DNA from 3 places in the Cupriavidus sp. Agwp_2 genome. Region 1 is predicted to be linked to each of the others. Evidence: predicted binding sites of a transcription regulator. Region 1 holds the regulator's gene; each other region holds the start of a gene.
What was found. Region 1 encodes HrcA, which represses chaperone genes, less so after heat shock. Its sites were predicted from a motif close to TTAGCACTCNNNNNNNNNGAGTGCTAA; they were not measured.

Region 1 (10,552 bases):
AATGGCCTGGTGGCGGTGCGGGTCGAACTTCTCGCCGACCGGGTTCAGCTCGACGATCTTGCCGCGCTCGAACGCGGCGGCCAGCTGGCGCGCGGTCAGTTCGACGCCTTCGCGCAGCTTGGCGATGTCGCCCGAACCGTCCGCGAGCGCGGCCTGCAGGCTGTCCATCACCGGCAGCAGGTTATCGGCGAAGCTTTCGATGGCAAATTTGTGGGCCTTGGCCACATCGTCCTGCGCCCGGCGGCGGATGTTCTCGCCTTCGGCGACCGCACGCATGTACAGGTCATAGTGCTCACGCGCCTTGGCTTCCAAGGTGGCCAGCTGGGCCGCCACGTCCTCCACGGCGGCAGCCTCCGGCGCGGCGTTCTCCTGCGCGGCGGCAGCGCTGGCTTCGTCGTTGGGCGTCGGGTTGGATGGCGTCTGCTTCAGTTCTTCCATGTCGATCCGTATCAATGCATTGGCGCGGCCGTCCGTGGGCACGGCCGCGATGGGTCAATCGGCGTGTTTAGCGGGCAATTGGTGGCGATGCGCCGGATTTCAAGAGTGGCGCCGGCGAGACGCGGAAACAAGCGGTTACAAAGGCGTGAGTTATGCAATTGACGCCTTATTGCCTCGCTGCACTGCACTCACTAAGATTCTCATTAAGAAAAATGACAAAAATGCCGGGGGCCCTGGAGATGGTTCATTTTTGCACCGCTTCGGAAAGGTTGGCCATGCATAAGCTGCCAGTCGTGACACTCTGCCTCGTGGCCGCCTTGGCGGTCATGACCGCCTTTATCTGCCTGTCCGGCGCCTTCACGCCGCGCGATACCGAGTATGGCAGCGGCAAGGCGGTGTTCAAGCACTACATCGTTCCTATCGTCAGCCAGGAAGTCTCGCAGGAATAGGCATCCGCGCAACTTCCCGGCGCACGCACACCGCGGCGGCCCCGGCACCCTGCCGGCGCCGCCGCGTGTCTTTTTGTCAACTTGCTGGCGGCCTCAGTGCCGGAAATCATCGATGCGGCGGCGGTCGCGCTTGGTCGGCCGCCCCTGCAGCTGCGCGGCGGGTTCCGGCTGCAGGCGGCGGCGCTCGGCCTCGGCCTGCCGGCGCGCCTGGCTGTCCGCGCCTTCTTCATACAGCGTTTGCGCCACCGGTGCCGGCCCACGCGCCGGGGCAACGCCCTTCACCTGGAGCTCCCAGCGCTGCTGGTGTGCTTCAAGCACAACCTTGTCGCCGGGCCGCACTTCGCGCGAGTTCTTGACCAGCTGGCCGTTGACGGTCACCTTGCCGCGCTCCACCGCCTCTGCCGCGAGCGAACGCGTCTTGAAGAAGCGCGCGCACCACAGCCATTTGTCGATGCGCTGGCGCGCATCCGCCTCATAATCCACGTTCATGCTGCGGCTCCCCGGGTCTGTGCGCGCGAGCGGCGCGCTTCCAGTTCATGCGGGTGCGGCGTATTGAGCGGCCATCCCTGCAGGTGCTGCAGGGCAATCTCCGCCATCGCGGCCACCCACGGCGCCGAGTCGTTCATGCAAGGGATAAAGTGGAACTCCTTGCCCCCGGCCACCTTGAATGCGGTCTGCCCTTCCATTGCAATTTCCTCCAGCGTCTCGATGCAGTCTGCCGGGAAGCCCGGGCAGAACACGTCGACCCGCCCGGCGCCGACCTTGCCCAACTCAGCCAGCGTGGGCGCCGTGTAAGGCTGCAGCCACTCCGCCTTGCCGAAGCGAGACTGGAACGTCACCTGGTACTGCCCCGGCTGCAAGCCCAGCGCATCGCCGAGCAGCCGGCCGGTCTTCACGCACTCGCAGTGATACGGATCGCCCAGCTCGAGCGTGCGCCGCGGCACGCCGTGGAACGACAGGATCAACTTGTCGCCATGTGCAAAGTCGGGCATGCCGTGCCGTGACCAGTAGGCCCCAATCTGCTGGTGCAGCGCCGATATATACGCCGGGTGGTCATGGAAATGTTTGACCAGCCGCAGCTCGGGCTGGTTGCGCCATTGACCCAGCACGCGGAAGACCTCGTCGAACGCGGTGGCAGTAGTGGTGCCCGAATACTGCGGATACATCGGCAGCACCAGCACCTGCTCGCAGCCCTGGCGGCGTAGCGCCTCCATCACCGAGGCGATCGACGGGTTGCCGTAGCGCATGGCACACGCCACCGTGACTTCATGGCCGTTCTGGTTCAGCAGCCGCTGCAGCGCGTGCGCCTGGCGCTCGCTGTAGACCAGCAGCGGCGAGCCGGTCATATGCGCCTCGCGCAGCCAGATCGACTCGTACTTCAGCGCCGACGCGCGTGACCGCAACGGCAGGATCACGCCATGCAGCAGCGGCAGCCAGGCGGCGCGCGGGATCTCGACCACGCGCGGGTCGGACAGGAATTCCTTCAGGTAGCGCCCCACCGCCTTGGGCGTGGGTGCGTCGGGAGTGCCCAGGTTGACCAGCAGGATCGCCGTGCGCGGCGCCTGGCCGTGCTGGTAGACCGGTTCGGGTGAAAACGTCATGTCGCTTCCGGGTTGGCGCACGGCCGGGAACGCGCCATGGTGGCGCGCCGGCAAAGTCGGCGCTCGGTAGGAATGGGGCAGCTTGTCAGACCGGCCAGCCGCGTCACTGGTTCTGGCTCAGCGCGCTGGACAGCAGCCGCGCGGTGATGTCGACGATCGGGATCACGCGCTCGTATGCCATGCGTGTCGGGCCGATCACGCCGAGGGTGCCGACGATCTGCCCGTCGACCTCGTACGGCGCGGTGATGACCGCCATGTCTTCCAGCGGCACCAGCTGGCTTTCGCCGCCGATGAAGATTTGCACGCCCTGCGCGTGGCTGGAGACATCGAGCAGCTGCAGCAGGCTGGTCTTGTGCTCGAACACGTCGAACAGCCGGCGCAGCTTGTCCATGCTGGAAGACAGGTCTTCCACTTCCAGCAGCTTGCGCTCGCCGCTGATATAGACGTGGTCGTCTTCCTCGTCGTCGGCCACGCTGCCGGCCTCGACCGCCGCCTGCATCAGCTGCGACATGTCGCGGCGCAGGTCCCGCAGCTCGACGCGCAGGTGGCTGCGCACGGCGTCGAAACTCATGCCGGTGTAGTGCGAGTTGAAGTAGTTGGCCGCCTCGATCAGCTGGGCCGGGGTGTATGACAGCTCGGTCTGGATGATCCGGTTCTGCACATCGCCCTCGGGACTGACGATGATCAGCAGGATGCGCTTGTCGGACAGGCGCATGAATTCGATCTGCCGGAACGCCTGCGCGCGCCGCGGCGTCATCACCACGCCGGCGAAGTGCGACAGGTTGGACAGCGTGCGCGCCGCCGCCGTGATCATGCGCTGCGGCCCCAGTTGCTGGGCACCGAGCTGGCCCTGGATCTGGCCGGTCAGTTCGGCCAGGTCGGCGTTGCGCTCCAGCGGCTTGGCCGTCAGCATGGAATCGACGAACAGCCGGTACCCGCGCGGCGTCGGGATGCGGCCGGCCGACGTATGCGGGCTGGCGATAAAGCCCATTTCCTCCAGGTCGGACATCACATTGCGGATGGTCGCCGGCGACAGGTCCAGCCCCGAGAACTTCGACAGGGTGCGGGATCCGACCGGCTGGCCTTCGGCGATGTAGCGCTCGATCAGGGTCTTGAGCAGCGTTTTGGAACGTTCATCCATGATGTCCCGATTTTACGCAAGTTTTAGACCTTCTGGCGCCCCGCCTGGGTTGCGGCTCCGGCGCCTGCTGGCAAGGGCAGCGGCGGTATGGTCTAATCCCGGCATGTCCGCCCCCCCGAGAGCCAGCGCCTTGCGCACTTCGTTCAACACCGTCGCCCTGGTGGGCCGCTACTCGACTGCCGGCATCGAAGGACCGCTGGAGGAGATTGCCTCTTATATCCTGCGCAACGGCCAGGATGTGGTGTTCGAGCGCGAGACCGCGCTGGCCACCGGGCTGACCGCCTACCCTGCCCTGTCGGCCGAGGAAATCGGCAAGCACGCGGACGTGGCGGTGGTGCTGGGCGGCGACGGCACGCTGCTGGGCATTGCCCGCCAGCTGGCCGGGTACGACGTGCCGCTGATCGGGGTCAACCACGGGCGGCTCGGTTTCATGACCGACATCGCGCTGGAAGACGCGCACACTGTGCTGCCCGACATGCTCGACGGCCGCTACGAGGCCGAGAACCGGCTGCTGCTCGAGTCACGCGTGGTACGCGACGACAACGTCATTTTTTCCGCGCTGGCGCTGAACGACGTGGTGGTGAACCGTTCGGGCATTTCCGGCATGGTCGAACTGGCGGTGTCCGTAGACGGCTACTTCATGTACAACCAGCGTTCGGACGGCCTGATCGTGTCGACCGCGACCGGATCGACCGCCTACGCGCTGTCCGCCGGCGGCCCGATCCTGCACCCGACGCTGTCTGGCGTGGTGCTGGTGCCGATCGCCCCGCATGCGCTGTCGAACCGGCCGATCGTGCTGCCGCACGACGCCGAGGTCACCATCGAAGTCGCCAGCGCGCGCGACGCCAGCGTCAATTTCGACATGCAGTCGCTGACCTCGCTGCTGCCCGGCGACCGGATCGTGGTGCGGCGCTCGGAGAAGAGCATCAACCTGCTGCACCCGGTGGGCTACAACTACTACGCCACGCTGCGCAAGAAGCTGCACTGGCACGAATACCCGTCCGAAGACAACCGCCTCTGAGCCGCCCCCAGAGCCCGAGCTAGCCACCCCGATCCGACGCCAGCCCGACCTCCCGGACCGATCTCACTTTCCGCCACGATGCTGCGCAGCCTGTCCATCCGCGATTTCGTCATCGTCGACTCGCTCGACCTGGATTTCACCACTGGCTTCACCGTCTTTACCGGCGAGACCGGGGCCGGCAAGTCGATCCTGATCGACGCCCTGGCCCTGGTGCTGGGCGAGCGCGCCGATGCCGGCATCGTGCGCGAAGGCGCTGCCCGCGCCAGCATCAGCGCCACCTTCTCGACCCACCCGGCGCTCGACGCCTGGCTGGCCGAGCGCGAACTCAATGCCGGCGATGGCGCCGATGGCGCCGGCTCGGTGCTGCTGCGCCGCACGGTCGATGCCGGCGGCCGCAGCAAGGCCTTTATCAATGGCGCCGCGGCCACGCTGGCGCAACTGCGCGAAGTGGGCGACCAGTTGGTCGACATCCACGGGCAGCACGCGCACCAGCTGCTGCTGCGCCCGGATGCGCAGCGGCTGCTGTTCGACGCCCACGCCGGGCTGACCCAGCAGGCCGGTGCGGTGGCCGAGGCCTGGCGCGCGTGGCGCGCCTGCGTGCGCCAGCGCGAGGCGGTCGAGCACCAGTCGCGCGAGATGCAGCTTGAGCGCGAGCGGCTGGAATGGCAGGTGGGCGAGCTCGACAAGCTCAATCCGCAGCCGGGCGAATGGGAAGAGATCCAGGCCGAGTACAACCGCCTGTCGCACGCCGCCGGCCTGATCGACGGCAGCCGCGCGGCGCTGGACGCGCTGTCCGAGTCCGACGGCTCGGTCCTGTCGGCGCTGAATTCGATCGTGCATCGGCTGCAGCAACTGGCCGACGTCGATTCCGCCCTGCGCGACGTGCTGGCCGCGCTCGAGCCCGCCCAGGTGCAGGCCGAGGAAGCCGCGCACTCGCTGACCCGCTACGTCGACCGGCTCGAACTGGATCCCGAACGGCTGCAGGCCGTCGAAGAACGCATGCAGGGGCTGCACGCCACCGCGCGCAAGTATCGCCTGCCGCCCGAGCAGCTGCCTGACGAACTGCTGGCGCGCCGCCAGCAACTCGACGACCTGCAGGCCGCGCAGGACCTGAACAAGGTGATAGCGCGCGAAGCCGCGGCCAAGGCCGCCTACCTGACGCTGGCGCAACACCTCAGCCATGCGCGCAAGCAAGCGGCGCAGGCACTGTCGGCGGCGGTCACCGAAGCCATGCAGGGCCTGTCGATGGCGGGCGGCAGCTTCGTCGCCGCGCTGAACGCGCTGGAAGAAGGCCAGAGCTACGGGCTGGAGCAGGTCGAGTTCCTGGTGGCCGGCCATGCCGGCGTCAGCGCGCGGCCGCTGGCACGCGTCGCCTCCGGCGGCGAACTGGCGCGCATCAGCCTGGCCATCTCGGTGATCACCAGCGAGGCCTCGCCCACGCCGACGCTGATCTTTGACGAAGTCGACACCGGCATCGGCGGCGCCGTCGCCGAAGTCGTCGGCCGGCGCCTGCAGGAACTGGGCCGCGCGCGCCAGGTGCTGTGCGTGACCCACTTGCCGCAGGTCGCCGCGCAGGCCGGCACGCACCTGCTCGTCAGCAAGGAGACCACCGATGGCGGTGAGGGCTCGGTCACGCGCTCGGTTACGCGATCGCGCATCCGCATGCTCGACCCGGCCGGGCGCGTGGTCGAGACCGCGCGCATGCTGGGCGGCGCCACCGTCACCGCGACCACGTTGCAACATGCCGAAGAGATGCTGGCGCAAGGCGCCGAAGGCCAGGCCGGCGCCCCGGCGCGCGGCACGGCAAAGGAAAGCCGGCGCGGCCGGCGCGCCGCCGGCTGACGTCCCCACCGGCGTCCCAACCGGCGTCCCAACCGGCGTCCCAACCGGCGTCCCAACCGGCGTCCCAACCGGGCGTCCCAGCTGGCGCCCCGACTAGCGCTGGCCTCCCGGCCTACCGAACCAACTTTCACAGGAGTCCCATCATGACCCGCCACGCGCCGCCGGCAGGCCGCCGCCACCGCCCCTTGCGCCACGTACTGGCCCTGGCCACCGCGGCCACGGCCGCACTGCTGGCACTGTCCGGCTGCCAGGCGCACTCCGGGGCCTCTGCCCCGCCGCCGGGCAGCATCACCGACGACCGCGCGCTGGGCGACATCATGGTCCGCTTCAAGCCGCCCGCGGTCGACATGTCCGAGGATGCGGGGAAGCTGCTGGCCGAGATCAAGGGCCCGATCCGCTACGTGGTCAAGCGCCCGATGTCGGGCGGCGTGTGGCTGGTGACGGCCATTTCCAGTTCGGCCGACGCCACCATCGACCAGGCGGTGGATACCCTGCGCGCTACCCCACGCATCGAGACCGCCGACCCGGACCGGCTCATCCAGCCCAACCGCACCATGCCGACCAGCCGGGACATGCCGAAGAGCTGAGCCCGCGCCCGGGACCTGTCCGCAAGCGCCGGGTTCTAAACCTTCGGTAGCCCTTGCACAACCGCAGCGGATCGTATTCCCTACATAAGATTCCCTTGCGCGGCCAATGCCGCGCGGGGTGCATCTGGAGGAATACATGCCGCATTCTGCGCAGTCCGTCTTCCGTCGCTGCATCCCGGTCCATCGATGGCGGGTATTCCTGATCGCCATCGCCGCGCTGTGCGCCACGGCACCGACCAGCGCGGCATTCGCGGCCAGCGCCACCGGCGCCTCCACCCCCGCCGCCCCGGCCGCACCCTATACCGGCCAGATCATCGTGCGCTGGCGCGATGGCACCGCCTCCACCATCACCCCGGATGCGGCCAGCAGGACACCGGCCGCGTCGGCAGCCCCCGCGCAGGCGGCAAGCCAGCTGCAGCAGTTGCGCGAGCGTACCGGCATCGCCGCCACGCTGCGCCGGCCCATGGGCGGCAACATGGACCTGCTGCAGGTGCCGGACGACCTCGCCACCGACCCCGAAGCCGCGGCCGCGCGCCTGCGCCTGGACCCGCGTGTTGCCGACGCGGTGCCGGACCGCTGGCTGCGGCTGCACGACACGCTGCCCAACGATCCGGAATTCCGCGCCAACCAGCCTTACCTGCTGGGCACCGGCACCACGGTCGGCGGCGTCAACCTGCCGCGCGCGTGGGACCGCACGCGCGGCAGCAGCGGCATCGTGATCGCGGTGGTCGATACCGGGACCCTGAACCACCCCGACCTGGCCCCCCGGCTGCTGCCGGGCTATGACTTCATCAGCACCACCACCGTCTCCAACGACGGCGACGGGCGCGACGGCGATGCCACCGACACCGGCGACAATGTCCCCGCTGGCTTCACCTGCCCGGGCAGTTCCGCCCCGACCACCGACGCCACGACCAACAGCTGGCACGGCACGCGCGTGGCAAGCGTACTGGGCGCGGCCACCAACAACGGCGACGGCATTGCCGCGGTGGACTGGAGCGCGCGCATCCTGCCGGTGCGGGTCTCGGGACGGTGCGGCGCACTGCTGTCCGATACCGTCGATGGCATGCGCTGGGCCGGCGGCATGTCGGTGCCCGGCGTGCCGGCCAATCCCACGCCGGCGCGCGTGGTCAATATCAGCCTGGGCGGCGGCACGTGCAGCAGCATCGAGCAGCAGGCGGTCAACGACCTGAACGCGCGCGGCGTGGTGGTGGTGGCGGCGGCGGGCAACAACCGCAGCGCGGTCGAAGCGCCGGCCGACTGCAGCGGCGTGATCGCGGTCACGGCCCACGCCAACGACGGCGAAAACGCCACTTATGCCAACATCGGCCCGCAGGTCGCGCTCAGCGCGCCGGGCGGCGGCTGCGGCAACTCGCGCGTGCAGAACGGATCGTGCACCACTACGCCGTCGGTGATCCGCACGCTGGGCAACGACGGCGGCACTTCGTTCGGGGCCTACACGGTGTCGTCGTCGCAGGGCACCAGCTTCGCGGCGCCGATGGTCTCGGGCGTGGTGGCGATGATGTTTGCGCTGAACGGATCGCTGACGCCGGCGCAAGTGACCGCGGCGTTGAAGTCGTCGGCGCGGCCGCACCCTTCCGGCACCTATTGCACCACCAACCCGGGCGTGTGCGGCGCCGGCCTGCTCGATGCCGACAATGCGCTGGCGGCGGCCATATCAGCCCCGCCGGCGCCCGCGGAACCGGCCCCGTCCAATGGCGGCGGTGGCGGCGGTGCGGTGCCACACTGGCTGGCGCTGGCGCTGGCCTGCTCGGGACTGCTCGGCTTCGCGCTGCGCCGGCGCGCCTGACGCTGGCCAGTGCTGGCCGGTGCTGCGGACACGGCTCAGTCGTCGTCAACGCCACGCAGTGGCCGCCGCGCCAGCCGCCACTCCTGCACCACCCAGCACAGCAGCCCGGCCACCGCGCCGGCTGCGTGCGCGGCGCGCACCACACCGAAGCCCCATGACGGATCGAGGAGGACCGGTGCCAGCCACGATTGCTCGATCCAGACCTTGGCCAGCACACCCAGGCACAGGATCACGCCGAGCACGCGCGACAATCCGGGCGTGCGCAACAGGCTGAGCCCGCCCCACAGCGCCAGCCCGTGCAAGGCGCCCGACAAGCCGCCATACCAGCCGACCGATGGCACGCGCAGCAGCGCGGCCTGCGCGGCGAGGCCGCAGGCCACCAGCACCAGCAGCATGGCCCGCACCCGCGCCACACGCCCGGCCAGGGCCAGCAGGCCCGCGGCCGCGAGTGCGTTGGCCAGCCAGTGCATGGCGTTCAGGTGCACCCACATGGCAGTGGCCAGCCGCCACCACTGGCCGTCGAGCCGCACCGCATCGCGCAGGTAGAGGCCGTGCGCGTGCCACCACGGCACGAAGGTGAAGCAGGCCGACAGCGCCCAGACCAGCGCGATCGCCGCCAGCAGCCCCGGCCACGAGGCACCGGCGGGCCGGCTCGGGGCCACCGCTGCAACTGCGGCCGCTGCGGCCTCAGTCCTCACCGAACACCGCGCGCCACAGCGTGCGCACCTGCGCCGTCTGCGCGGAGACCGATTCCGCCGCCACGCGCGCGTGCGCCTGGCCGTCGAGCCGCAACTGGTGCTGGCGTGCGCGGAACAGCCGGTAGGCATCGCCCACCGCCAGGGCCAGCGCGGCATCGATCAGCCCGAGCTCGCCGGCTTCGCGCAGCAGCGCGATATTGCCTGCGTTGCGCGTCAGCTGCGGATGCGCGCGGCTGTGCAGCAGCACCAGGTATTGCACCGTGAACTCGATGTCGACCATGCCGCCGCGATCATGCTTGAGGTCGAACAGGCTGGTGGGATTGGGATGGCCCTCGGCGACCTTGCGGCGCATCTGCACGATCTCGTCGCACAGCACCGCGGCATCGCGCTGCTGGCGCAGCACCTCGTCGCGCAGCGCCTCGAAGCGCTCGCCGATGGCCGCGTCGCCGGCGCAGAAGCGCGCACGCGTGAGCGCCTGGTGTTCCCACACCCATGCGGTGTTGTCGCCCTCGCGCAGCTGGTAGCGGCGGAAAGCGTCGAAGCTGGTGACCAGCAGGCCGGCGGCGCCGTTGGGGCGCAACCGCGTGTCTACGTCGAACAGCGCGCCGGCCGCGGTATGGCTGGTAAGCCAGGTGATCAGCCGGCGCGCGAAGGCGGCATAGACGTCGGGCGCGCGCTCGTGCTCGTCGTCATACAGGAAAATGATGTCGAGGTCCGAGGCATAGCCCAGCTCCTTGCCGCCAAGCCGGCCGTAGGCGATCACCGCGAAGCGCGGCGTGTCGCGATGGCGCGTGGCAAGCTGGCGCCACACCGTCTCCAGCGTGGCATCGAGCATGGCGTCGGCCAGGTCCGACAGGCGGTCGGCCACCTGCTCCACCGTCAGCATGCCCTGCAGGTCCTGCAGCAGTACGCGGAAGGTCTCGGCATGGTGCTCGCGGCGCAGGATGTCCATCTGGTGCTCGACC
Region 2 (10,552 bases), 790 kb from region 1:
CCTAACCGCCTCCCGCCGCGCTGCCCCGCGATGCGGCAGCGCAGTCGGCGCACGCACCGTGCCAGCCCATTTCGACCCGATGCGTCACTCCGCCGGTACAGTCCCGCCCCGAAATGCTGCACCGCACAGGCTGGCACACGCCTTGCGATATGCAGTCATCGGCCAACGGCGGCCGATCACAATTTAGGCGGACACAGCCAACGCAGGCTGCGTCACGCCATGGACAACGGCGTCCCTGCACCGTACCGGTCTTCTGGCGAAGCCGGCCGCGGACAGGGACGCTTTTTTCTTGGAGTTTCGCAATGCCTTCTCGCCTCAGGATTGCCAAGCCGCTGCACGCGGCGGTGAACGCCTCTGAAGCCGCCTCGGCGGCCGCTGCCGACGCGGTGCCAGCCAGCAGCGGCCGCCGCCGCGTGCTGGCGACCATCGCCGGCGCCAGCGTCATGACGCTGGTCGATCCGCTGGTGCGCGCCGGGGCGTGGGCAGCGGGGTCCGACGCCCCCGAGAAGACCGACGTGCGCATCGGCTTCATCCCGCTGACCGACTGCGCTTCAGTGGTCATGGCGTCCACGCTCGGCATCGACAAGAAATACGGGATCAAGATCACGCCGACCAAGGAAGCCTCGTGGGCCGGCGTGCGCGACAAGCTGGTCAATGGCGAGCTCGATGCCGCGCACGTGCTGTACGGCCTGATCTACGGCGTACAGCTCGGCATCGGTGGCCCCAAGAAAGACATGGCGGTGCTGATGAACCTGAACTACAACGGCCAAGCCATCACGCTGTCGTCGAAGCTGGCCGAAAAAGGCGTGCGCGACGGCGCCAGCCTGAAGGCGCTGATGGTCAAGGAAAAGCGCGACTACACTTTCGCGCAGACCTTCCCCACCGGCACGCACGCGATGTGGCTGTACTACTGGCTCGCGGCCCACGGCATCAACCCGATGCAGGACGCCAAGGCCATCACCGTGCCGCCGCCGCAGATGGTGGCCAACATGCGCGTGGGCAACATGGACGGCTTCTGCGTAGGCGAGCCCTGGGGCGCGCGCGCCATCGCCGACAAGATCGGTTTTACCGCCGAGACCACGCAGTCGATCTGGAAGAACCATCCGGAGAAGACGCTCGGCACCACCGCGGACTTCGTGCAAAAGTACCCCAACACCGCGCGCGCGATGGTGGCCGCGGTGCTGGAAGCGTCCAGGTTTATCGACGCTTCGGCCTCCAACCGCCGCAAGACCGCCGAGACCATCGCCGCCAAGTCCTACGTCAACACCGACATGGACATCATCCTGGACCGCATGCTCGGCCGCTACAACAACGGCCTGGGCAAGACCTGGGACGATCCTGATGCCATGAAGTTCTACCAGGACGGCAGCGCCAACTACCCGTTCCTGTCCGATGGCATGTGGTTCCTGACCCAGCACAAGCGCTGGGGCTTGCTCAAGGACCACCCGGACTACCTTGCCGTGGCGAAGCAGGTCAACCGTATCGACATCTTCAGGCAGGCCGCTGCCGCGGCGCAGGTGCCGCTGCCCAAGAGCGACTTCCGTACCGCGAAGCTGATCGACGGCGTGGTCTGGGATGCCACCAAGGACCCGAAGGCGTACGCCGACGGCTTCAAGATCAAGGCCGGCGCGCAGAACGCCTGACGCCAGGCCGCCACCTCCCCGCTGATCCGCAGCGCCCCTGGACAAAGGAGCCCGACGTGAATGCCATCGCCCACACCGCGCCTGACGGCGCCAATGCGGCCCATGCCGCCGCCATCGACACCGATGCCAAGGAACGCGCACGGCGGCGCGAGCTGGAGATCGCCGCGCAGGAACGGCGCGCGCAACGCCGCGACGCGCTCGGCGCCCTGGTGCGCAAGGCCGTGCCGCCGGTACTGGGCTTTGCCCTGTTCGTGCTGGCCTGGCACGGCATCGCCACGCTGATCCCGGCGATTCCCACGCCGGGCACAACCTGGAACGCGGCGGTGCCGCTGTTCTCCGACCCGTTCTACCGCAACGGCCCCAACGACCAGGGCATCGGCTGGAACGTGCTGGCGTCGCTGGCGCGCGTGGCCGCGGGCTTCGGCCTGGCCGCCGTGATCGGCATCCCGGCAGGCTTCCTGATCGGGCGCTTTGCGTTCCTGAACGCGATGGCGTCGCCCGTGATCAGCCTGCTGCGGCCGGTCTCGCCGCTGGCCTGGCTGCCGATCGGGCTGCTGCTGTTCAAGGCCGCCAACCCGGCCGCGATCTGGGCGATCTTTATCTGCTCGATCTGGCCGATGGTGATCAATACCGCCGTGGGCGTCACGCGCGTGCCGCAGGACTACCTGAACGTGGCGCGTGTGCTCGACCTGTCGGAGTGGAAGGTGTTCACGCGGGTGCTGTTCCCCGCGGTGCTGCCCTACATGCTGACCGGCGTGCGGCTGTCGATCGGCACCGCATGGCTGGTAATCGTGGCGGCAGAGATGCTGACCGGCGGCACCGGCATCGGCTTCTGGCTGTGGGACGAGTGGAACAACCTGAAGGTCGAGCACATCGTGATCGCGATCTTCGTGATCGGCGTCATCGGGCTGATGCTCGAGCATGCATTGCTGGCACTGGCACGGCGCTTCAGCTACGGCGCCAACTAAAAGCGAGGGAGAGACGCCATGGAAAAGTTCGTCAGCATCGAGAACGTCGGACAGACCTTCAAGACGCGCAAGGGGCCCTTCGTCGCCCTGCGCGACATCAACCTGCAGATTGCCGAGGGCGAGTTCATCACGCTGATCGGGCACTCCGGCTGTGGCAAGTCCACGCTGCTGAACCTGATCGCGGGGCTGGCCACGCCAACCACCGGCGCGCTGATCTGCGCCGGGCGCGAGATCGCCGGGCCCGGGCCGGAGCGCGCCGTGGTGTTCCAGAACCATTCGCTGCTGCCCTGGCTGACCTGCTTCGAGAACGTCTACCTGGGCGTGGAACGCGTGTTTGCCGCCAGCGAGGGCAAGGCCGAACTCAAGGCGCGTACGCACGAGACGCTGGCGCTGGTGGGCCTGACGCACGCCGAGGGCAAGTACCCGCATGAGATTTCCGGCGGCATGAAGCAGCGCGTCGGCATTGCCCGGGCGCTGGCGATGGCGCCCAAGGTGCTGCTGATGGACGAACCCTTCGGCGCGCTCGATGCGCTGACGCGCGCGCACCTGCAGGACGAGCTGATCAAGATCGTGGCGCGCACGCGCAGCACGGTGGTGATGGTCACGCACGATGTCGATGAAGCCGTGCTGCTCGCCGACCGCATCGTGATGATGACCAACGGCCCGGCCGCCACCATCGGCGAGATCCTCAAGGTAGACCTGCCGCGCCCGCGTGACCGCGTGGCGCTGGCCGACGACAAGGCTTACCACGCCTGCCGCACGGCGGTACTGGACTTCCTCTACCGCAAGCAGCGTAACCCGGCGCTGCAAGAGGCAGCATGACCTTGCCTCCCGCCGTTGCGCCCATCGGCGGCGATGGGCGCAACGGCGCTGCTCCGCTATCATGAACCAAGAACAGACTCCTCCCCACGCCGCCATGACCACGCCAGCCAGCCCATTCCCCGCCGCCCGCTATATCAAGGAGGTCGGCCGTGGCGTCAACGGCGCGCGCGCGCTGCCGCGTGACGACGCCCAGACCTTGTTCGACGCGATGCTGGCCGGGCGCGTGTCCGATATCGAACTGGGCGCGATCCTGATGGCCTACCGCATCAAGGGCGAGGCCCCGCACGAACTGGCCGGCATGCTCGAAGCCGCCCATGCGCACTGCCAGCCGCTGCCCGCGCCGCCCGACCGCCAGGCGGTGGTGATCCCCAGCTATAACGGCGCACGCAAGCAACCGAACCTGGTGCCGCTGCTGGCGCTGCTGCTGGCGCGCGAAGGCATCCCCGTACTGGTGCACGGCACTCGCCTCTTCAATGACCGCGTCACCAGCATGACCCTGTTCGAGGCGCTGGGCATTCCGCTGTGCACCAGCACGGCAGAAGCCTCGGCACGGCTGCGTGAGACCGGCGGCGACGGCCCGCTGGCGGTGCTGCCGGTAGATGTGCTGTCGCCCGGCCTGTCGCGGCTGCTGGAGCGGCGCACCGTGATCGGGTTGCGCAATTCGTCGCATACCGTGGCCAAGATGCTGCAGCCGGTGGGTGAGCACAGCCCGGGCGAAGGGTTGCGGCTGTACAGCTATACCCACCCGGAATACCGCGAGACGCTGACCGATTATTTCTCGCACGAGCCGGCCAACGTGCTGCTGGCACGCGGCACCGAAGGCGAAGTGGTGGCCGATGCGCGCCGCAGCGGCCGCATCGACTGGTTGCATGAAGGCCATCAGCAGACGCTGGTCGATCCGGCCGGTGGCTCGCTGGCCGAAGTGCCGGAACTGCCGCCCGGCAACGATGCCGGCCTGACCGCGGCATGGATCCGGCGCGTGCTCGATGGCGCCGTACCGGTGCCGGTGCCGATCGCCACGCAGGTCGAAGCCATCCGCGAGTGCCTGAAACTGGGCACCCGCGTCACCTGGGCCAGTCCGGTCTGAGCGCGGTCCGAGCGCGCTCTCGCCCGGACTGCCCGGTTCAGGGCTTGCGCGCCGGAAGCGGGATGCGCTCGCGATCGTCACCCGGCACGTGCGGGAACTGGTCGCCCTCCCAGCGGCTGGCGGCAGCTTCGATGGCCTCCTTGCTGCTGGCAACGAAATTCCAGTAGATAAAACGACGGCCGTCGGTGGGGTCGCCGCCCAGCAGCATTACGCGCGACGGCGCCGTCGCCATCAGCGTGGCCGGCCGTCCGGGCGTCAGCACCACCATGTGCTCGGCCGGCAGCGGCTCGCCGTCCAGCGCCACCGCGCCGTCCACCGGGTAAATGCCACGTTCCGCATGCTCGGCCGGTATCTCCACGCTCGCGCCGGCGTCCAGCTCGATCGCTACGTACAGGGTGCGGCTGAAGACCTTGACCGGAGAAGTCTTGCCGAAAGCGTCGCCGGCGATCACCACCATGCGCACCCCCGGCTGCTCGATGCGGGGCAGCGTCGCCGCGGGATGGTGGAAAAAGGACGGTTCGGCGGTTTCGTGCGCCTTCGGCAATGCCACCCACGTCTGGATGCCGTGCAGGCGCGCGCCCGCGGCACGGACATGGTCGGGCGAGCGCTCGGAGTGGACGATGCCATGGCCGGCGGTCATCCAGTTGACGTCGCCCGGGCGGATCGCCTGCTCGCTGCCCAGGCTGTCGCGGTGCATGATCTCGCCTTCGAACAGGTAGGTAACGGTCGCCAGCCCGATATGCGGATGCGGACGCACATCCGCGCCCTCGCCCTGCGGCATCTGCACCGGCCCCATATGGTCGAAGAAGATAAATGGGCCGACCGTCTGGGTCGCAGCCGCCGGCAGCAGGCGGCGCACGGTGAAATCGCCCAGGTCGCGCACATGCGGCTTCAACAAGTGTTCGATAGCAGACATAACTCCTCCGGGGTATGAGAGAGGCTGCAAGCATGCCAACTTGCCGCCGCTTGCGTCGAGTGTAGCTGTTGGCGCAACGGATCATTCCACTGGCGTGCAGAACCGCCGGGCACACACTCGCTCTAACAGAAGTGTGTCCAGCCAAGAGTATCCCCGGCGCCGCTTTAGAGTGTTACCGCTATGCGATGCGGCTAATCAATCGACGGGAACTATCAAGGGCATTGGGACTCCAATTAGCACTCACCCGGTTGGAGTGCTAAGATGTGTTGCAGTGCCGCCGCCGCTCCCACAAGAAGCGCGGGGCATGACCCGGCAATCCAACCGCCGGATGCGAAAGGAGCAATTGAGTGAACGCAGTCTTGTCTGCCGACCAAACCCTGACGACCAACCGTCTGCCGACGGCGCCGCGTAGCGGGAGCAGCTTTGCGCTGACCTTCCCGGCGACCGTGGGTAATCTCGACAGCTATATCCAGGCTGTCCACCGAATTCCGTTGCTGACCGCGGAGGAAGAGCAGCGCCTGGCGCGCGATCTCCGCGATAACGATTCTGTCGATGCCGCACGCCAGCTGGTGATGTCTCACCTGCGCCTGGTGGTGTCGATCGCCCGCCAGTACCTGGGCTATGGCCTGCCGCACGCCGACCTGATCCAGGAAGGCAATATCGGCCTGATGAAGGCCGTGAAGCGCTTCGACCCCGAGCAGGGCGTACGCCTGGTCTCGTATGCGATGCACTGGATCAAGGCCGAGATCCACGAGTACGTGCTGAAGAACTGGCGCATGGTCAAGGTGGCGACCACCAAGGCCCAGCGCAAGCTGTTCTTCAACCTGCGCAGCCACAAGCAGGGCTTGCACACGTTCACGCCGGAGCAGGTCGAGGCCGTCGCGCGCGAGCTGAACGTGAAGCCGGAAGAAGTGATGGAGATGGAAACCCGCCTGTCGGGCGGCGACCTCGCGCTGGAAGGCCAGGTCGACGACGGCGAAGAGGAATTCGCCCCCATCGCCTACCTGGCGGACAACCACAACGAACCCACGCGCGTGCTGGAAGCCAAGCGCAACGACCGCATGCAGGTCGAAGGCCTGGAAGAAGCGCTGGGACGGCTGGACGAGCGCAGCCGCCGCATCATCGAGGCACGCTGGCTGCAAGTCGAGGACGACGGCTCGGGCGGCGCCACGCTGCATGAGCTGGCCGCCGAGTTCGGCGTCTCGGCGGAGCGCATCCGCCAGATCGAAGCCGCGGCGATGAAGAAGATGAAAGGGGCGCTGCAGGCATTTGCCTGATGCCGCACGGCCCATGCAAAAAGCCGGTCCATCTGGACCGGCTTTTTTTCGTCTTGAATTTGTCTTGATTTCGTCTTGACTCCGGCGGTGCGACGTTATGCCGCACCATTCAGACACCCGGGACGTCAGGAAAGCAACTGCTTCAGGTCGTGCGCGATCGGCTCCGGACCCTGGCCGTGGCGGATGAACAACCGCAGGCGGCCCTCCGGGTCGAACACATAGCTGCCCGCCGAGTGATCCACCGTGTAGTTGTTGGGCGAGCTGCCCGGCACCTTGGCGTAGAACACCTTGAAGTCCTTGGCCAGCTTCTGCAGCGCGGCGTCGTCGGCCGGGCGCAGCCCCAGGAAGCGCGGATCGAATGCGGGGACGTACTGCGCCAGCAGCGCCTGCGTGTCGCGCTCCGGATCGACCGTGACGAACAGCACCTGGACCCGGTCGGCATCGGGGCCCATCTGCTCCATCACCGCCTTGAGCTCGGCCATGGTGGTCGGGCACACGTCCGGGCAGTGGGTGTAGCCGAAGAACATCACCACTGCCTTGCCCTTGAAGTCGGCGATGGTGCGGACCTTGCCGGTATGGTCAGGCAGCGAGAAATCCTTGCCGAAATCCGCGGCGCCGCTGATATCGACATTGCGGAACGACGCCTTCTGCTGCCCGCAGGCGGCCAGCGCCAGCGCGAGCGCGGCAAAAAGGGAAAAGCGGCGGAAGGCGGCGAACAGGCCGGAAGCGGGTCTGGGCATGCGCGAAAGCTTGTGTGGAGCGGTCAGCAGTGGAAAACGTCGGCGAAGGCACCCAGTATCGCCGATGGTGCCGCCGCGCTGCGCCGGCCGCGACAAGATGCCGCAGCCCGCAGCGTGGCGATTGCAGGTCAGACCTGCGGCACGAACTTGAAGTAATGGTCGACCAGCAGCGCCGCGAACAGCAGCGACAGGTACAGGATCGAGAAGCGGAAGGTGCGTTGCGCCAGCTCGTCCGAATAGTTGCGATACATCTTCCAGGCGTAGGCGAGGAAGCCGCCACCCAGCGCCAGCGCGGCCGCCAGGTAGATGTAGCCGCTCATGCCGTAGACGAACGGCAGCAGCGTCGCCGCGATCATGATCAGCGTGTACAGCAGGATATGCAGCAGCGTGTAGCGCTCGCCATGCGTGACCGGCAGCATCGGCAGGCCGGACTTGGCGTAATCGGCGCGGCGGTACAGTGCCAGCGCCCAGAAGTGCGGCGGCGTCCACGTAAAGATGATCAGCACCAGGAACCAGGCCTCGGCCGGCACTTCCCCGGCGACGGCGGCCCAGCCCAGCGCCGGCGGCATCGCGCCGGACAGGCCGCCGATGACGATGTTCTGCGGCGTGGCCGGCTTGAGCAGGATGGTGTAGACCACCGCGTAGCCCAGGAACGTGGCGAAGGTCAGCCACATCGTCAGGTCGTTGGCGAACTCGTGCAGCATCCACATGCCGGCGCCGCCAAGGAGGGCGGAAAACACCAGCGTCTGCGCCGTGGTGATCTCGCCGGTGGCGGACGGGCGCCAGGCGGTGCGGCGCATCAGCGCGTCGATCTTCTGCTCGACCAGGCAGTTGATGGCGAAGGCGGCCCCGGCGAGCAGCCAGATGCCGGCGGCACCACCGATCAGGACGCGCCACGGCACCATGCCGGGCGTGGCCAGGAACATGCCGATGATGGCGCAGAAGACTGCCAGCTGCGTCACGCGCGGCTTGGTCAGGGCGGCATATTGCCGGGTCAGGTGCCGTATCCGGCTCAACTTGCCCAGTGAATGAGGGTGTGTAGCGGTAACCACGGAAGGGGTCTTTTCTTTCATGTGGCGCGGGCGGCGTTCGGTGCAGGGGCAGTGGCGCGGGCGGCCCCGATCGTGAGCCCGGCGAGCCCTATATTGTAGTGGAGGCGGACCAGCAGCAGCAGGAGCACCGCCGCGCCGCCGTTGTGGGCGACCGCCGCCACCAGGGGCCAATCGAACACGATATTGGACATCCCGGTTGCCAGTTGCAGCACCAGCATGCCGAGCAGCCAGCCTGCCTGCCGGTGCAGCCCCTCCAGCCGTCGCGCGCGCAAGCCGAACCACGCCAGATAGCCCAGCACCACGAAAGCGAAGCCCCGGTGCACCCAGTGGATCGCCACCAGCGCCGCGTGCGGGATGTAGTCGCCATCGGCCGTCATGCCGAGCTGTCGCCACAGCGTGAAGCCGTGCCTGAAGTCCATTTCCGGCACCAGTTGGCCGTTGCACAGCGGGAAGTCCGTGCAGGCGAGCACCGCGTAGTTGGTGCTGACCCAGCCGCCCAGGAAAATCTGGATCACCAGCAGCAGCAGGCCGATGCGCACCGACCAGTGCAGCCGCCCCGCCTGGGGGGCGACCGGGTGCGGCGGGTCGCTGCGCGAGCCCAGCCAGATCAGCGCCGCCAGCAGGCCCATGCCCAGCATCAGGTGCGTGACCACGATGATCGGCTGCAGCTTCATGGTCACCGTGAAGGCGCCGAACGCGCCCTGCACGCACACCAGCACCAGCACGCCGGTGGCAAACCACGGCGACTGCTTCAGCTCACGGCGCTTGACCCAGGCCAGCACCATCAGCGCGATGATCAGCACGCCCACCGCCATGGCGAAATAGCGGTGGATCATTTCGATCCATGCCTTCATCAGCGTCACCGGGCCGCTGGGCAGCGCGGTCTCGGCTGCGCGGATCGGCTCCATCGCGGCATGCGGGTTAGAGTGGCCGTAGCAGCCCGGCCAGTCCGGGCAGCCCAGGCCGGAGTCGGTCAGCCGCGTGAAGCTGCCGAACATGATCAGGTCCAGCGTCAGGAAAGCGGTGATCCAGACCAGCTTGCGGTACTTGTTGCGATCGCCCTTGACCAGCACGTAGCTGAGCGGCAGCAGTGCGATCAGGACGCCAATGATGGCCAGTTGCAGCAGCATGCCCGTCCCCTTACCCGATGCGCGAGACCTTGAGCAGCTTCTTCAGGTCGCCGCTCACCTTCTTGGGATCGGGGTCCTGCGGGAAGCGCATCATCAGGTTGCCGAGCGGATCGACCAGGAAGATGGTGTCCTCGGCGCGCTTGCCAGTTTCGGCCGGCAGCCATTGCTGCGCCACCTGGCGGTCGATGCGCAGGAAGCGCACGCCAGCGTAGGGCTCGTTGTAGGCGGCGCTCAGGCGCTCGTCAACCTTGCCGTCATCGGTGATCAGCCACACCGGCACGATGCGCTCGCGGTCCTGTCCCTGCCCGGCGCGGATCTGGCGAATGGTGAAAAGCTTCTTGGCGCAGGCCTCGCCGCACGCGGACGGATCGGCCGTCACCAGCAGCCACTTGCCGCGATACTGCTCCAGCGGCACGGCGTTGCCCTGCTCGTCGTTGACGCGCACCGGCGGCATCGGCCGTTGCGGGTCGACCAGCGCGCCATAGTTGGTGGCGCCGCCCCGGGGCTTGATGACGTAGTAGGTGAAGTAAGAGGCGATCACTGGCGAGGCGCACACCAGCAACAGCATCAGCATCTGCAGGCGGCCGCGGCGCGTGCGCGCGTCGATGCGGGGATCCTGCGGCGAGGCCGGGATCGCCGGAGTCCCGGCGGGCGCCGGGGCGGAGTCTTGCTGTGCCATGGGAGTACGTCTGTCCTTTTTCATCTGCAGTCAGAGCCCGTCCGGGAACCTGCCCGGGCGAGCCTGCCATCCGTTCATGCGTTGTTGCGGGCCGCTGACGATGCCGCGCGCCGGCGTGCGCGCCAGCCCAGCACGGCCATCAGCACCACCGTGAGCGCGGCCAGGCCGAACCACTGGAAGGCATAGCCGTAGTGCCGGTCCGCGCCCGCGTCAGCCGGTGCCCAGTCGCGCGCGAGGC
Region 3 (10,552 bases), 380 kb from region 1:
CACGATCGGCGGGCTGCTTTCCGCGATTGGCGTGGCCGGCATGAGCCGGATGATGGAAGCAAACGTGATCGCCACCTCGGGCCGGGCTGTAGAAGCCGCCGGCGACGTAGACGTGCTGCTGCTCGACAAGACCGGCACCATCACCCATGGCAACCGCCAGGCCTCGCGCTTCATTCCGGCGCCGGGCGTGTCGCCGTTGCAGCTCGCGGAAGCGGCGTGGCTGTCGTCGCTGGCCGACGAAACGCCGGAAGGGCGCAGCATCATCACGCTGGCCCGCCAGTTGCCGGGGGTGACCGCGCCGGCGATGGCAAGCCTGAAGCCGGAGTTCGTGCCGTTCAGTGCGCAGACCCGCATGAGCGGAGTGGATCTGCGCGATGACGGCGGCGAGCGTCACGTGCGCAAGGGTGCCGCGGCTGCCGTGCGCCGGTACGTCACGGAACGCGCCGGCAAGTTTCCCGATGCGGTATTGCAGGCCGTCGATGAGGTCGCCCGTGCCGGCAGCACGCCACTGGTGGTTGCCGACGCCAACGGCGATTCGGTGCGCGTGCTTGGCGTGATCGAGCTGAAGGACATCGTCAAGACCGGCATTCGCGAGCGCTTCGGCGAACTGCGCAGGATGGGCATCAAGACGGTGATGATCACCGGCGACAACCGGCTGACGGCGGCGTCGATCGCAGCGGAAGCAGGCGTTGACGACTTCCTGGCCGAAGCCACGCCGGAGGCCAAGCTCAAGCTGATCCGCGAGTACCAGGCAGAAGGGCGGCTCGTCGCGATGACCGGCGATGGCACCAACGACGCCCCCGCGCTCGCCCAGGCCGACGTGGCCGTGGCGATGAACAGCGGTACGCAGGCGGCCAAGGAGGCCGGCAACATGGTCGACCTGGACAGCAACCCGACCAAGCTGATCGAGATTGTCGAGATCGGCAAGCAGATGCTGATGACGCGCGGCTCGCTGACGACCTTCAGCGTGGCCAACGACATCGCCAAGTATTTCGCGATCATCCCGGCGGCCTTTGCCACCACGTATCCGCAGCTCAACCTGCTCAACGTGATGGGGCTGGCCACGCCGGCGTCGGCCATCATGTCGGCGGTGATCTTCAACGCGCTGATCATCGTCGTGCTGATCCCGCTGGCGCTCAAGGGCGTGGTCTACCGTCCGCTGGGCGCCGCGGTGCTGCTGCGCCGCAACCTGCTGATCTACGGCCTTGGCGGCATCCTGGTGCCGTTTGCCGGCATCAAGCTGATCGACATGATCCTGGCCCTGTTCGGCTGGGTCTGATTCGCTTCTCTCTCTCTCTCTCTCTCTACCCCTTCTACGATTCGGAGCATTCATGAATACGCAAGTGCAGTCCCGGCAGCCGTCTCCGGCACCCGTGCAGGGTGGCTTGTTGCGGCCAATGCTGGTGGTGTTCGTCGGCCTTTCGCTGGTGACTGGTCTGCTGTATCCCGGCGTGATCACGGCCATCTCCAAAGCCGTGTTCCCCCATCAGGCAGGCGGCTCGCTCATCGAGAAGGATGGCAAGGTGGTTGGCTCGGAACTGATCGGCCAGCCGTTCTCCGACCCGAAGTACTTCTGGGGCCGGCTGTCCGCCACCGCACCGATGCCGTATAACGGCGCGGCTTCGGTGGGGTCCAACCTCGGGCCCGCCAATCCGGCGCTGACCGACGCCGCTCGCGCGCGCGTCGACGCACTGCACGCCGCAGATCCGGACAATCAGGCGCCGGTTCCCGTGGATCTGGTGACGGCATCCGGCAGCGGGCTCGACCCGCACATCAGCCCCGCGGCCGCCGAATACCAGGTGGCGCGCGTCGCCCGCGTCAGGGGGATTCCGATCGAACAGGTGAAGCAGCTGGTTGCCGCACACACGGAAGCGCCGCTGCTGCCAGTGCTGGGGGACCCGGGCGTCAATGTCTTGAAGCTGAACCTTGCGTTGGATGCCATCGCACGGAAGTAGCACGGTGCCGCGTGCGTGCCACGACGCCGCCGCGCAGAGGCGCGGCGGCACTGGCCTGCCCGCGCGAAATCCCGGCACCTTTATCGAATTTGCACACGGACGCTGCAGCTTTTGATGCCGTTTTTACGCGTCAGTCCATATCGTGGCGAGGCTCCCGGTAACGGGGGATTCCTTCAACTCTCGTCGCATCAACAATGACTGACCTGCGCCATACCGCGGCCGTGCTGCTCGCATGTTCCGCATCTTCCATCCTTGCCTTCACTGCCATGCCCGCCATGGCGCAATCCCAGCCTGACGCCGAGCCGTCTGCGCATACGCTCACGGCCAACCTCTCGATCGCCACCGACTACCGCTACCGCGGTCTGATGCAGACGAACCGCCGGCCGGCGATTCAGGGCGGGTTCGACTACAGCCATGCGAGTGGGTTCTACCTCGGCAACTGGAATTCGAGCATCAGCTGGCTGGGAGACAGCAATCCCGAGGTGTCGGCCCCGATCGAGATGGATTTCTACGGCGGCTACAAGAATACGTTCGGTGGCGACTGGACCTACGATCTCGGCATGCTGCAGTACTACTACCCGGGCGACTACCCGGCGAACTACACGCGCCCGTACACCACCGAGGTGTACGCGGCCCTGGGCTACGGTCCGGTGACGCTCAAGTACTCGTACGCCCCGACCAATCTCTTTGGCTTCGCCGACAGCAGGCACAGCTGGTACGTAGACCTGACCGCCAACGTGCCGCTCAATGTCTGGGACCTTACGCTGAACACCCATGTGGGTTACCAGAAGGTGCAGGTCGCCAATGCATCGTATATGGACTGGAAGATCGGCCTGACCAAGGACCTGGGCAAGGGACTCGCGCTGGCCGTGGCCTACATCGACACCAATGCCGACAAGGCGGTGTACACCAATGCCAGGGGCCGCTACATGGGCCGTGGCACCGCATGGGCTTCCTTGACGAAGACGTTCTGAGCGCGCGTGGCCGGCGCTGCCGATTTTGATGCGGATTTAATGCGTCGGCCTTATCTCCTTACATCAAATTTAGACGGCGCTGGCTAGCATGAGGGCATGTTCAACACGTGACCCGCAAGCGCGGGTTCATCCCAACATGCGATAGTCAAGCCTGGCCCGTTGATGCTGGAGGAGGCCATTGCCCTGCTTCCTCAGCCATCCGTGGCGCGGGATGAGCATCTGGCAGCCTGAAAGTCCTGCCTGTCGAGACGACGATGAAACCCCCTGTCCCACTCTTCTTCACCTGCGCGGTGTGCGGGCACGTTCACTCCGAGACCTTGCAGGATCTGGTCTCGGGGAAGGCGCCGCGGCCGCTGACTTGTCCTGCCTGCCACCGCGAGCTGGGCATCGACTGGGGCTGGGTCACTGACCAGGCGGCCCAGCCAGGGCTCATCTCCACAGAGCGGTAGGGCACTCGCCCGTACCGCCTGCTCCCACCCCGATCGCCCGTCCGGGAAAACCCCCATAAAGCCGCTGTCTTGAAATGGCCATACCCTGTCCCTATAATTAGCACTCGTCGGGGGTGAGTGCTAACAGCATCAAGTGCCCCTTGCGACACCTGAACATTTCAGACGGCCGTCGCCTCGGTAGCCGGCCGATTTGTGATCGAAAACTCACTTTTGTATCTAGGAGTCCGTATGAACCTGCGTCCTCTGCACGACCGCGTGATCGTGAAGCGTCTGGACAACGAAACCAAGACCGCGTCCGGTATCGTGATTCCCGACAACGCTGCCGAGAAGCCCGATCAAGGCGAAGTGCTGGCGATTGGTCCCGGCAAGAAGGATGACAAGGGCAACAACATTGCCCTGGACGTCAAGGTCGGCGATCGCGTGCTGTTCGGCAAGTATGCCGGCCAGGGCGTGAAGGTGGATGGCCAGGAACTGCTGGTCATGCGCGAAGAAGACATCATGGCCGTGGTCAACAAGTAATTCGTTACTTGCAGCACACCACCCGTACAGATTTCAGGAGATTCAAGAATGGCAGCTAAAGACGTAGTGTTCGGCGACGCCGCACGTGCCAAGATGGTTGAAGGCGTGAACATCCTCGCCAACGCAGTCAAGGTGACCCTGGGCCCGAAGGGCCGCAACGTGGTGCTGGAGCGCAGCTTCGGCGGCCCGACCGTGACCAAGGACGGCGTGTCCGTGGCCAAGGAAATCGAGCTGAAGGACAAGCTGCAGAACATGGGCGCCCAGATGGTCAAGGAAGTGGCTTCCAAGACCAGCGACAACGCCGGTGACGGTACCACCACCGCTACCGTGCTGGCCCAGTCGATCGTGCGCGAAGGCATGAAGTTCGTTGCCGCCGGCATGAACCCGATGGACCTGAAGCGCGGTATCGACAAGGCTGTCGGCGCCGCCGTGGAAGAGCTGAAGAAGGTCAGCAAGCCCACCACCACCAGCAAGGAAATCGCCCAGGTTGGCGCGATCTCGGCCAACAGCGACACCTCGATCGGTGAGCGCATTGCCGAAGCCATGGACAAGGTCGGCAAGGAAGGCGTGATCACCGTCGAAGACGGCAAGTCGCTGGCCGACGAGCTGGAAGTCGTGGAAGGCATGCAGTTCGACCGCGGCTACCTGTCGCCGTACTTCATCAACAACCCGGAAAAGCAAGTTGTCCAGCTGGACAGCCCGTTCGTGCTGCTGTTCGACAAGAAGGTCTCGAACATCCGCGACCTGCTGCCGGTGCTGGAGCAAGTGGCCAAGGCCGGCCGTCCGCTGCTGATCATCGCTGAAGACGTCGAGGGCGAAGCCCTGGCGACCCTGGTGGTCAACAACATCCGTGGCATCCTGAAGACCGCTGCCGTCAAGGCCCCGGGCTTCGGCGACCGCCGCAAGGCCATGCTGGAAGACATCGCCATCCTGACCGGCGGCACCGTCATCGCTGAAGAAATCGGCCTGACGCTGGAAAAGGCCACCCTGAACGACCTGGGCCAGGCCAAGCGCATCGAAATCGGCAAGGAAAACACCATCATCATCGATGGCGCCGGCGACGCAGGTGCGATCGAAGGCCGCGTGAAGCAAATCCGCGCCCAGATCGAAGAAGCGACCTCGGACTACGACCGTGAAAAGCTGCAAGAGCGCGTGGCCAAGCTGGCTGGCGGTGTTGCCGTGATCAAGGTTGGCGCTGCCACCGAAGTCGAAATGAAGGAAAAGAAGGCCCGCGTGGAAGACGCCCTGCACGCCACCCGCGCTGCGGTGGAAGAAGGCATCGTCCCCGGCGGCGGTGTGGCCCTGCTGCGTGCCCGCGCTGCGATCTCGGCACTGACCGGTGAAAACCCGGACCAGAACGCCGGTATCAAGATCGTGCTGCGCGCCATGGAAGAGCCGCTGCGCCAGATCGTGCTGAACGCCGGTGAAGAAGCGTCGGTCGTCGTTGCCAAGGTCATCGAAGGCAAGGGCAACTACGGCTACAACGCGGCTTCGGGCGAGTACGGCGACCTGGTCGAAATGGGCGTGCTGGACCCGACCAAGGTCACCCGCACCGCACTGCAGAACGCCGCTTCGGTGGCTTCGCTGATGCTGACCACGGACTGCGCTGTTGCCGAATCGCCGAAGGAAGAGTCGGCTCCGGCAATGCCGGGCGGCATGGGCGGCATGGGCGGCATGGAAGGCATGATGTAATTTGTGCCGACCGACTGCCGGCAGGCTGTCACAGCAAAAACCCCCGCGGGTGCGAACCCGCGGGGGTTTTTGTTTTTAAACTGGGAACGCTTTCACCAAGATCCGCATGTTTCACCGGCGAATCATACTTTCCCGGGTTAAAGGACTTCGTGCTGAGCACCGCCATTTGACGTATATGGTTTTGCTGACAACGTGCCAGAATCTGCTCAGGGGGCAGGTATTGCTGCCATGTGCAAAGCTGGTGGTTCATTCAATACCCAGGGGAAAAACGGCTCCTGTGCGCACATTGAATGTCAAGTGGAGATGGCGAAATGGCTATTTTTTTACGATCGCAAAAAGGGGCCGCCGCCGTTGAATTTTCCCTTGTGCTTCCAATTTTCATCGTACTGGTTTTTGGAATCATTGAATTCAGTTTGATGCTTTATGACAAGGCCGTGATCACAAACGCTAGTCGGGAAGCAGCAAGAGCGGGGATCGTGCTGAAATCGCCAAAAATGTCGGTGGACGAAATCAAGGCGGTTGCCCTGAATTACTGTGAGAACTACCTGATTACCCTCGGTGGGGCGACTTCACCGGTCGTTAGTGTTCCGAGTGGTGCTGGCGGGGCATTCGGCAGCTCACTGACTGTTTCCATATCATATAACTATTCAGGTCTGGTTCTGGGGAAATTCATTAGTAGCCTTTCAGGGCCGATTTCCCTCGCCGCTACCACGGTGATGAAAAACGAGTAAGTTTAGTCTTGGGGTATGAGTCATGCGTCTTCATCAGAGTCGGAACTTATTGGCGTCGCAGAAAAAATCCGCCAGAAATTTGTACGGTAAGCGGTGCGGTACTACTCGGCACCGTGGTGGCATCGCCGTGTCGGCTGCCCTCATGATGGTGATGTTGATCGGTTTTGGGGCACTGGCGATAGACATCGGATACTTGCTCGTGGTCCGTAACGAGCTCCAGAACGCTTCAGATGCTGCGGCCCTGACCGGCGCCCAATGCCTGTATCCGCGTAGCGAGTGTTTGAACCAGACCAGCCCCAGCCCCGATTGGTCTACTGCGGAGCAGAGGGCAACAGCAGCAGTTTCCCTCAATAAATCGTCAGGTGTTGTACTGACTGATGGTCAGATAAATACCGGTTATTGGAACGTCAAGCGCACCCCGTACGGCATGCAAGCTCTTCCGATGACGCCGGTTGCAAACGATGCGGCAGCGATACAGGTCACCATAACCAGGCAAAGTGGGATGAACGGAGGGCCGGTTAGTACCTTTCTTGCCACTGTTCTGGGGGTCCCTTCCGTTCCGGTGTCTGCGACCTCCGTGGCTGTCATTACATATCCTGGTTCCGTGGGGCCGGGAGGTCTTTTCCCGGTTGCGATGACGAAATGCCTGTTTGACAATTATTGGGACTCGGCTAACAACAGGCCAAAAACTGCCACCAGCACCGACCCCCTTCCCGGGCAAACAGTTGGGCAAACCGTTGGACAGCCGTATGTGTTCCGGATCGGATCATCCTACCACGTGGGTCCTTGTGAGTCGGGGCAATGGACAACGTTTCAAGATGTGATAAACAGTGTGCAGGGTTTGCGTGACCTGATCTCCGATGGTAATGCAAAGGGAATAAGCATTGGGGATACTCCGGGTACCTATATACAGCCTGGCACGGAAAATGCGCTTTTCAATGACGTTGATGCCTGTAGCGCAGCTGGGGATAAATCGTGCGAGTATGTTACCATTCCCGTCGTGTCGACCCTTGATCCGAAGACATATCAGGTGATTTCAGCTTTTGCCTGTCTCCATATTCTGTCGGCGAAAAATGGGAGTGATCCGTATCTTCAGGTGCAAATGAGCGCAGATACTACCCATTGCGAAACGGAGAACGCGGGGGGTAGTGGGCCGGCTTATGGTGCGCTAACTCCACCGAGGTTAGCCTTATAGCGATTGCCTGCGAATTACCGCCGTTGGCTCTGAAAACGGCGGCAATCTCAACCTTGGTGTGCGTCATCGTCAGATATCAACTACGCAGCACCAGTCAAACCGTGGATTTTCCGGCTCGCCGGTCCGCCGGCTGACATAGCCTCGGGGATTGCACACCACGCGCGAATCGTCGATGCAATAGTCGAAACTGGTATGGGTATGCCCATGGATCCACAGGTCCGCCTGCGCCACCAGGTCTGGTCGGCGCGACAGGAACCCGCCTGACACCAGGTCATGTGAATAGCGCGGGTCGAGACTGCCCAGGTCCGGCCCATGATGGGTGACCACCACGGTTTTTCCCTCAAATGGCTGCGCCAGCTGCGCAGCTAGCCAGGCCGAAGCAGCCTTGTGGCGCGCCAGCGCGTCCTCCGGGGTGAAATGGCGGGCTTTGCCGTCGCTGCCATCAAGCTCGATGAGACGGTGATCGAGCATCACACCCGCGCAAGCCTCCATCGATGCCTCGCGCCGGTCAGCGCCGAACAGCGTGTAGTCTGTCCACCACGTTGTGCCCAAAATACGCACGCGGCCATTGGCGCTGTGGAACTCGGCAACGGCGCCGTTTAGCACCTGTATGCCAGGGTGCTCCGCCGCAGCTTCGGCCATCAGCCGCTCGACGGCGTCGAAACGGCCCTCGTAGTACTCATGGTTGCCGGGCACATAAACCACGGGCTGCGCAAACGTGTGCGCGGACCAGTCGATGCCGTCGCGGCCGTTGGCGATGTCGCCGGCCAGCACCACGACGTCGGCCTCGCAGCCAGGCACTTGCTGCGGCATGTTGTGCTCGATATGCAGGTCGCTCAGGATGCGCAGTTTCATGGGAACTCCGGGGCGATTGGGTCTGGCTGGTATGCGCCGCGCTGGCGGCGGGGGCAGTGGTGGCATTCTTAAGAAGCCTGGCGCCGCGGTCAAGTCCCCCGGCTCGTACGCGCGCCGCCAAAGCAAAAAAGCCCGGAACCAGGTCCGGGCAAGGGACTGTCTGGCCGGCGTTGCACCGGGAGACAGCCGGGGGAACCGTACGGGTTACCCGTGAGTCCTATCCTCCCTGTCCTGCCATGGACGGCAACAGGACGCGATAGATCTGGATAAACGCCGGCCCCAGCAGCACCAGCAGCAGCGAGGGGAAGATGGTGAAGATCAACGGGAACAGCAGCTTGAGCGCGATTTTGGCGGCCTGTTCCTCGGCGCGCATGCGGCGCTTGGTACGCAGCATGTCGGACAGAACGCGCAGCGATTCGCCCAGGCTGGTGCCGAAGCGGTCGGCCTGGATCAGCATCGAGGCAAACTTGTCCACATCCTCCACGCCGGTGCGCAACGACAGGTTGGACAGTGCCTTTTCTTTGGAGAAGCCTGAGCGCAGTTCCAGCAGCATCAGCTGCAGCTCGTCGGCCAGCACCGGACAGCGCAGCGACAGTTCATCCGCCACGCGCATCAGCGCCGCGTCGAGCCCGAGACCGGCTTCCACGCAGACGGTGAGCAGGTCGATGACGTCGGGGAATTCCTCGAAGACCGTGCGCTGGCGTTGGGCTACCTTGCGCGACAGCACGATATTTGGCACGTAGTATCCGATCGCCCCCAGCACCGCGAGCAGCGCGAACATCATAAAATGATCTTCGGAGCCGGGCTGGGCGCTGGCCACTGCTAACCCGATCATTGGCAGTGTGATCGCCAGCAAGGTCTTGGCGCCGAAGTACAGCGGCGCGGCGTTGGCGTGGCGCCAGCCTGCGTTCATGAAGCGCACGCGCAGCGGGGAGCTTTCCCAGCCCTCCTTGGGCAGTGACAGCCGCGAGACCGGCTGCGCCCACCGCACCAGCTTCTCGATCAGCGCATTGTGTCCGCCGGGCGCAGGCCCGAACTGGCCTGCCTGCCCGGACAGTTGCTCGACCCGGCCGCGCATGCGGTTGGGCGAGAACACATAGAGCACGCCGAAAACCGTTCCGAACGCCGCCACGAAGACCAGCGCAAGCACGATGAACTGGTCGGCCTGGAACCCCTGGATGATGCCTTGCATGATGGACTCCCGTCAGGATGGCTGTCCAAAGCCTGCTTGTCGAGACACTGCACTCTGCTTCCGCTCTCGCTGCCCACCCGCGTCAGACTCGGATGCGGATGATCTTGCGCATCCACAGCACGCCGAAGATCATCGACACCACCGCCACGCCGATCATCCGCAGCCCGAGCGGGTCCTGCCACAGCACCTTCATGAACTCCGGGTTCACCACCAGGATCATTCCCGCAGTGCCAAAGGGCAGCAGTCCAAGCACCCACGCCGACAGGCGGCCTTCCGCCGACAGCACACGGATCTTGTCGAACAGCTTCAGGCGCTCGCGCACCAGCGTGCCGATGGTGTCCAGGATCTCTGCCAGGTTTCCGCCGCTTTCGCGCTGAATCAGCACTGCGATGACGAAGTAGCGCAGGTCCGGCACCGGCACACGGATAGCGAGGTTGGTCATGGCCTCGTCCAGCGCCACGCCGTAGTTGATCTCTTCGAAGGTGGTGCGGAACTCGGGGCCGATCGGCGCCTTCATTTCCTGGCCAACCATTCCCAACGCGCCGCTGAACGCGTGGCCGGCACGTAGTGCGCGGCTGATCATGTCGACCGCATCAGGCAACTGCGCTTCCAACTGCTTGAGCCGCTTGGCGCGCAGCCGTATGACGTGGAGAATCGGCAGGGCGCCGGCGCATACGGCAAACGTGAACGTCACCGGGATCGGCAGTGGCAGCAGCGGGGTCAGCGCCACAGTGCACAGCACCACCGTCGCGCAGTAGCCTAGTAGCTGCGCCACCGACCAAGTGCTGCCGGACTGCTCTAGCCAGCGGTCGAGCCCGCCGATGCGCGGCATGCTCATCAGCCAGCGCTGCATGCGTGGCGAGTCGCTGAGAAGGCGCTTCTTCAGGATCGACAGATGCTCGGCGCCGACCTGTCCGCCTGCGGACAGGGCGCGCAGCCGGGCCTCGATGCGGCGGGCGGCAGGGCCGTGGTAGCTGTTCCACCACAGGT

Region 2: the regulator HrcA is predicted to act here: its motif matches at 5,670-5,696, upstream of rpoH (RNA polymerase sigma factor RpoH).
Region 3: the regulator HrcA is predicted to act here: its motif matches at 3,476-3,502, upstream of groES (co-chaperone GroES).

What each region holds. Positions count from the first base shown of each region.
Region 1 covers NZ_CP088083.1:1,113,256-1,123,807, reverse strand. Annotated here, with positions in the region: gene grpE (nucleotide exchange factor GrpE) at 1-438, opposite strand, end outside; gene LPA45_RS05210 (hypothetical protein) at 714-887, shown strand; gene LPA45_RS05205 (RNA-binding S4 domain-containing protein) at 981-1,376, opposite strand; gene hemH (ferrochelatase) at 1,373-2,488, opposite strand; gene hrcA (heat-inducible transcriptional repressor HrcA) at 2,592-3,629, opposite strand; gene LPA45_RS05190 (NAD kinase) at 3,733-4,650, shown strand; gene recN (DNA repair protein RecN) at 4,729-6,492, shown strand; gene LPA45_RS05180 (hypothetical protein) at 6,636-7,079, shown strand; gene mprA (MprA protease, GlyGly-CTERM protein-sorting domain-containing form) at 7,216-8,889, shown strand; gene rrtA (rhombosortase) at 8,925-9,551, opposite strand; gene glnE (bifunctional [glutamate--ammonia ligase]-adenylyl-L-tyrosine phosphorylase/[glutamate--ammonia-ligase] adenylyltransferase) at 9,577-10,552, opposite strand, start outside.
Region 2 covers NZ_CP088083.1:325,015-335,566, reverse strand. Annotated here, with positions in the region: gene LPA45_RS01595 (CmpA/NrtA family ABC transporter substrate-binding protein) at 303-1,643, shown strand; gene ntrB (nitrate ABC transporter permease) at 1,700-2,611, shown strand; gene LPA45_RS01585 (ABC transporter ATP-binding protein) at 2,630-3,433, shown strand; gene ybiB (DNA-binding protein YbiB) at 3,528-4,520, shown strand; gene LPA45_RS01575 (pirin family protein) at 4,558-5,436, opposite strand; gene rpoH (RNA polymerase sigma factor RpoH) at 5,784-6,713, shown strand; gene LPA45_RS01565 (SCO family protein) at 6,839-7,453, opposite strand; gene cyoE (heme o synthase) at 7,582-8,526, opposite strand; gene LPA45_RS01555 (heme A synthase) at 8,523-9,635, opposite strand; gene LPA45_RS01550 (cytochrome C oxidase subunit I) at 9,646-10,314, opposite strand; gene LPA45_RS01545 (SURF1 family protein) at 10,389-10,552, opposite strand, start outside.
Region 3 covers NZ_CP088083.1:733,906-744,457, forward strand. Annotated here, with positions in the region: gene kdpB (potassium-transporting ATPase subunit KdpB) at 1-1,279, shown strand, start outside; gene kdpC (potassium-transporting ATPase subunit KdpC) at 1,332-1,955, shown strand; gene LPA45_RS03415 (TorF family putative porin) at 2,150-2,929, shown strand; gene groES (co-chaperone GroES) at 3,607-3,897, shown strand; gene groL (chaperonin GroEL) at 3,946-5,589, shown strand; gene LPA45_RS03430 (hypothetical protein) at 5,618-5,839, opposite strand; gene LPA45_RS03435 (TadE/TadG family type IV pilus assembly protein) at 5,901-6,320, shown strand; gene LPA45_RS03440 (TadG family pilus assembly protein) at 6,463-7,515, shown strand; gene LPA45_RS03445 (metallophosphoesterase) at 7,585-8,370, opposite strand; gene LPA45_RS03450 (type II secretion system F family protein) at 8,588-9,562, opposite strand; gene LPA45_RS03455 (type II secretion system F family protein) at 9,645-10,552, opposite strand, start outside.